One region of the Marinilactibacillus sp. 15R genome, then DNA from elsewhere that is predicted to be linked to it. Evidence: riboswitches for the same ligand, from Rfam matches in the RefSeq annotation. Region 1 holds a riboswitch; the other holds the start of a gene.

Evidence for each region. A riboswitch is a leader RNA that binds a small molecule or an ion and turns the genes downstream of it on or off. The one in region 1 is predicted to bind nickel and cobalt.
Region 2: another riboswitch for nickel and cobalt. It lies ahead of BKP56_RS11430 (heavy metal translocating P-type ATPase); the one in region 1 lies ahead of BKP56_RS04050 (heavy metal translocating P-type ATPase).

What each region holds. Positions count from the first base shown of each region.
Region 1 is NZ_CP017761.1:821,565-824,991, forward strand. It holds gene BKP56_RS04040 (lactate oxidase) at 1-475, opposite strand, end outside; gene BKP56_RS13975 (DUF6440 family protein) at 598-696, opposite strand; gene BKP56_RS04045 (IS6-like element IS1216 family transposase) at 760-1,440, opposite strand; NiCo riboswitch at 1,880-1,988, shown strand; gene BKP56_RS04050 (heavy metal translocating P-type ATPase) at 2,119-3,427, shown strand, end outside.
Region 2 is NZ_CP017761.1:2,321,263-2,324,689, reverse strand. It holds gene BKP56_RS11440 (IS1380 family transposase) at 1-1,111, shown strand, start outside; partial or broken gene BKP56_RS11435 (family 1 glycosylhydrolase) at 1,351-1,719, shown strand; NiCo riboswitch at 1,864-1,962, shown strand; partial or broken gene BKP56_RS11430 (heavy metal translocating P-type ATPase) at 2,060-3,427, shown strand, end outside.

The DNA.
Region 1 (3,427 bases):
CAATCAGTTTGTTCAATTCATCGTCCTTACTCATATAGAGCTGGAACCACCTAGGAGATCCTTTCAATCCTTCTTCAATTTCTTCAAAAGTTGCGCCAGAGTAAGCACTGATTGACATAATCGTTCCATATTCTGAAACTCCTCTAGCTGTTCCGGCTTCTTTTGTTGCATGTGCTAGCCCGTGTGCCGCAATAGGTGCCATGATAAAAGGGGCTGGGATATTATGTCCTAAGATAGTGGTCTTTGTATCTGGATTTTCGACATCTGCTAATACTCTAGGTAAAATGCCTTTGTGGTTAAAAGAATCTATATTCTGTTTCTTTGTATATTCATCCCCGGAACCGCCAGATATATATCCATATCCACCACTTGGCATAACTTCTTTTGCTAATTCTTCCAGTTCAAAAGTATTCACTATGTCAATTTCTTTCACTTCTGTTGGTGCATTATATTGATTGCTTTTATCTTCTGACAAAGCGTTCACTCCTTTTATCAATTGAGATAGTTGATTAAAATTTTAATTATAAAAATTATAGTACTATATCGTTTAATTTTACTGTAAACGGTTTTATAAATCAAAGCAATCAACTCTCTTTTTTACATTTGCGGGGTAATATCAATAACAACTTCCCCACGTTCATCCAGTAACGGTGTAATACTACTTCCGCCACCTACCCAAGACTGTAGATAATTCACACCTGTTTCGGTTCTGTTGCAAAGTTTTAAATAAAGAATAAAATCCCTTACGGTATCTATGATTTAAGCTGGGATTCCCAATAATACCTTGATTTCAGTACAGACCGAAAACCCGAAGAGAGTGCCTTCTTTTCGGGTTTTCTTATATAATCCTCGAATGGCTTCCATGCCTTTAATCGTGGTAGAAGCAGTGCGTAAACTTCGATAGAATTTATTGCGTCTCTTTACTGGACGATGGTCTTGTTCAATCAAATTATTCAGGTATTTAATGGTACGATGTTCTGTCCCTTGATAAAAGCCGTATTCTTTTAGTTTCTTAAAGGCACTTGTAATAGAGGGGGCTTTATCTGTGACTACAACCTTCGGTTCATCAAACTGCTTCACTAACCGCTTAAGAAAAGCATAGGCTGCTTGTGTGTCCCGTTTTTTACGTAACCAAATATCCAAGGTTAAACCATCTGCATCGATGGCTCGATACAAATAATGCCATTTTCCTTTAATTTTGATGTACGTTTCATCCATTTTCCATGAATAAAAGGATTTTTTATTTTTCTTTTTCCAAATTTGATAGAGTAGTTTGCCATATTCTTGCACCCAACGATAAATCGTCGTATGAGAAACGTTAATGCCACGATCATATAAGATTTCTTGAACTTCACGATAGCTAAGGTTATAACGAAGATAGTAGCCCACGGCTACAATAATCACATCCTGCTGAAATTGCTTTCCTTTAAAATGATTCATCGTCATTCCTCCTGCTATCTTTTTCTATTATTCTACCTTATTTGATAGTAGATTTAAAACTTTGCAACAGAACCCTTTAAAGTATTATGAATATTCAAAACAACAGAGGGAGAACAGGAGTGAACACATGGGTGATTTATTAAAAAAAAAGAATTGATGCAATTATTAGAAATTTACCAAAAAATGGGAGAAGAATATCAAAAATTATTTAAAAAAGTGGAAATAAAACTTTATGAACTAACTAAGGAAGCATACATTTCCTAGACTTCGATCCGCCACAAAGCTTATGGCTGCGATTGCTATTCTACCCTGTTCAAATAATGGAAAAGCGATTTGAAATTCAAAAAAAATTTGTTATAATAGTCACATGAGAATCAATGAAGCATATTAAAACTAAATAATGAAAGCTTTGGAATATAACAGATTTTGTTGGTTATATTCATTGTGATCTGAACAGGCGGTGGACATATAAAAGGTCCATGCAGCCGGGCTGCAATTTTTGCGGCAGCAGAGTATGTAAATAATAAGGGCATACCTGTGGGACAGTTAATTCTGTTCTATAGGTGTGCCCTTTTTTATATATATATTTCTAAATAAAGGGGAGTGAAAAGATGAGATGAAATGGATTTGTAATAATTGGTAAGCAAAAAAACAAAAAATATGAAAGAGGTTTTAGAAATGGTTGAGTATCTAACAAAAAGTAGGCAAGGACAATTTTTAGTTGTCGGTGTTTTATTTACAATCTTAGGGTTTATCTTTATCCCACTAAATGATGCATACAGTTCCATACTATTTTATATTTCAATTTTCTTTTTAGGCTTCTATGCGGCAAAACATGCTGTTGTTGAAACGATTAAAGATCGCTCACCAAATGTCGACCTATTAATGGTTTTGGCAGCAGTTGGTGCAGTAATCATTGATTTTGAGTCTGAAGGAGCGGCGTTGCTATTGATTTTTGCTGCTGCAGAAGTTTTGGAAGATTATGCAACGAACAAATCCACCAGCGCGATTTCAGAATTAATGGCGCAAGTACCCGACACAGCCCAAGTGCTAAAAGAAAATGGGGATGTAGTGGTTACCCCTACGAAAGAGTTAGTTATTGGGGACATTGTCGTGGTATCGAAAGGTGGTCAAATCCCTATTGATGGCTTGATCGACCGAAATGCAATCGTGAATGAAGCGGCTTTAACGGGTGAGTCTGTCCCAGTAGAAAAAGAGTTAAAGGAGGAAGTTTTTGCCGGAACGATTAATGAAGGAAATGTTTTTCATATAGAAGTAAACAAGACACTGAATCAAACCATGTTTTCCAATATTATCCGGATGGTTGAAGAAGCACAAAACAAACCTTCTCGAATCGCAAAGTTTATAGACCGTATTGAAAGTAAGTACGTGATTGGCGTTTTAATTATCATACCTATTTTCATCTTCTTTCTATATTATTTCCTAAGCCTACCATTAGAAGAAGCATTTTATCGTGGAATGGTACTTTTAACAGTGGCTAGTCCATGTGCATTGATGGCATCAGCTACACCGGCTACGTTAAGCGCGATAAGTAATGGAGCCAAAAACGGTATCTTATTTAAAGGTGGAGCCGCAATGGAAGCGTTAAGTACAATGAATATTTTGTATACAGATAAGACCGGAACATTGACGTATGGCGACTTCCAAGTGGTCGATTATCATTTGGACCAAGAGCTGTTAAAAGAAGTCATTTATATGGAGCAACAATCCAGTCACCCAATCGGAAGAGCAATTGTTTCTGCCTTTAAAGAGATTAACTTAGCACAAGTGAATCAAGCGGAATCGATTGAAGAAATTGCTGGTTCGGGAATTAAAAAAGGGGCAATCCTAGTTGGAAAACCGGATGCATTTAAGCAATATGATAAATTTGATCAGTTTGAAAAGCTACTGGAAAAAGGCGATACGACCATATTTGTAGCGAAGGGAAATGAAGTCGTCGGTTACTTCTCACTCCGGGATCGAATTC
Region 2 (3,427 bases), 1.3 Mb from region 1:
TATTATGCAGTTAATTGCTGGTTACTCGGCAGACTCATCAGCTAATCTATTAAGACAGGATCCAGTCTTTCAAGCTGTACTCGGTAAAAAGCAGTTGGCCTCACAATCGTCAATCTCACGGTTTCTGGATCGTTTCACCGAGGAGAACATCGATCAACTCCAAGCATTAAATCAGTCGCTGATTAATAAAGCGCGTTTGATTCGCAATGATACCGAGTTAATCATTGATGTCGATTCCACACATTCGGATACCTTTGGACGCCAAGAACAAACAGATTATAATGCCCATTATCAAACCTACGGCTATCACCCATTAGTTGCCTTTGACGGACTGACCGGAGATTTCTTAAAAGCTGAACTGCGTTCAGGCAATCAGTACACATCTAAAGGGGTAAAAGCTTTTATCGCCCCGCTGTTATACCAATACAAGAGCACGTTACCTCATACCGAGATATTGGTTCGGGGGGACAGCGGCTTCGCCACACCAGAGGTGTATGAGTCTTGTGAAGCAACTGAAAGCCAGTACGTTATCCGATTAAAGAGCAATCGGAGGTTAAGTCAGTTAGCTGAACACTCTGTTCTTTACGGGGACAATCAAGAATGGGAAAAGCGAGAAGTGCAGTATTTTTCACTACCTTATCAAGCACAATCCTGGTCGAAACCCCGTCGTGTCTGTATACGTTCCGTCCGTGAAGGAGGAGAATTGCTTTTTCATCATGCGTTTATTGTGACTAATCTATCCGACAACGTCTCGCCTGAAGTCATATTTTCTCTTTACGGCAAGCGTGGAACAATGGAAAATTTCATCAAAGAAGCGAAAGGTGGCTTTTACTTCGATAAAACAGATAGCCCGCGTTTCTTAGAAAATCATGTCAGAATGATGATCAGTGTCCTTGCATACAACCTCGTCAATTTTTTAAAAACCATTGGTTTTGATAAAGTGAACCAGGGCATGACGATCCATTCCATCCGGCTGACATTGCTTAAAGTAGCCGGTAAACTTGTTCAAACTGGGAGACAGGTCTATCTCAAACTGTCAAGCTATCATGTGTATCAAACTGAATTTTATAAGGTTTTTGAACGCCTGCGGCGATCCAAACAATGGATTTAGACTAGTTATCACACAAATTTTTAAACCGATTTTTTTCAAGGGATTCGTCTGCCCTTAAATAGACAAATTTTTTTATTATGACCTTCTTCCGTAGGCATCCTGTTCGAAAACACATTATTTTGGAAGGAAGTATCTGCCTAATTTAAAAATGGGCAATTTCTTCAAAAAAAAAAGCTTGAATTTAGATCTATGAATTATTCAGGATCAATATGAAAAAATAAAATTTACTCTTTTATATGGGCTTTCGCTTAGTATTGAATGACTATTATGAACGCTATAGATTGCCTCTGATTATTACAGAAAATGGATTGGGAACATCAGATATCCTTACTGAAGATGGAAAAGTGCATGATGACTACCGAATTGATTATCTAAGAGATCATATTGCGGCCTGTAATGATGCAATCGCTGATGGTGTTGAGCTGATAGGGTATTGTCCATGGGCGGTAATTGATATTTTAAGTTCCCATCAAGGATTTAAGAAACGGTATGGATTTATCTATGTTAATAGAGAAGATCATGACTTAAAAGACCTTGCTCGAATCAGAAAAGACAGTTTTTACTTTTACCAGAAAGTTATTGAGAATAATGGATTGACCAAATACTAAGGTAAATAATGGATTTGATAGGTATTTAACGCTCTACTGTTACTGTCATTAGAAAGAATATTTATAGTTGACAATACGCAATAAACAGTTAAAATTTGGATATCAAAAATCAAATATGTATCATTCGTTTATTTTTAAGGTATGATACGTTTTAATGAACAAGCGGTAAGCTTTTTAAAAGTTTATGCAGCCGGGCTACAGCATGTAGCAGCAGCGTGTAAAAAGACACACTGTGAGACAGTTTTTCTGTCTTGCAGTGTGTCTTTTTTTTATTGAAATCAAGAGTTTAGCTGAGGTTTTAGTCAAAATATGAGAATAAAAGCAGGAAGGAAGTTGTACAATGGTTCACTATTTATTAAAGACGAAAGCAGGACAGTTTTTATTGTAGGTACATTTTTTATTATTTTGGGCGTCACAATGATGCCATTCTCTGATTTAATGAGTAAATACTTTTTTTATAGTTCGATCTGTTTCTTAGGATATTTTGCTGCAAAAAATGCTGTATCCGTTACAATCCAAACAAGATCTCCAAATGTAGACTTATTGATGATATTAGCTGCTCTTGGAGCAGTATTGATCAATTATGAATCAGAAGGCGCCATGTTATTATTTATATTTGCTGGTGCCGAATTGTTAGAATCCTATGCTTCAGCAAAGTCCACGAAGACTATTTCAGAACTCATGTCACAAACACCAAGAACTGCACAACTTTTAAAAGAAAACGGTGAAGTGGTAGAAGTGTCTACTGAAGATTTGGCCATTGGAGATAGAATTATTGTATCAAAAGGTCAACAAGTTCCAATAGATGGCATACTTGATCGGAGTGTTCTAATAAATGAAGCGGCATTAACCGGGGAATCTATTCCGGTTAAAAAAGAAAAAGACAATGAAGCTTTAGCTGGAACAATTAATGAAGGGGATGTCTTTTACTTAAAAGTAAATAAACTAAGCAATCAAACCGTTTTTTCTAATATTATACGAATGGTAGAAGAAGCACAAAATAGACCATCTAAGATATCCAAAATTATTGATAGAATCGAATCGAAATACGTTACAGCTGTATTGATCATTGTCCCGATCTTTATATTGGCTCTTTACACATTTGGTGACTTCAACTTTCAAGAAGCCTTTTACAGAGGCATGGTCTTACTAACAGTTGCTAGTCCGTGTGCATTAGTAGCAGCAGCTACTCCGGCTACACTCAGTGCTATTAGTAATGGCGCTAAAAATGGGATCCTTTTTAAGGGTGGAACAGCTATGGAAGCATTGAATATGATGGATATTCTTTATAGCGATAAAACGGGCACACTAACATATGGCACCTTTAAAGTAACTGATTATCAACTAGAAACTGAACTTTTAAAAGAGGTTGTGTTCATGGAACAACAATCGAACCATCCGATTGCTAAAGCGATTACCACTGCATTTAAAGCGTTAGATTTATCGACTATTGACCATGACGGAAGTATTAAGGAAATTACTGGTTCAGGATTAGTAAAAGGAGATCTTATAGTTGGGAAAAAGAATCTTTTTAAAAACTATGAAGATGAATATCAGTATCTTAGCATGGATCAAAAAGGACATACCATAATTTATGTTGGAAAAAATGAAAAGGTTCTAGGTTACTTTGCTTTGGCTGATCAAGTTCGAACAGAGGCTGCTGAAGCAGTCAAAGACTTTCAAAAAGAAGGGGTTAAAGTAAGATTAA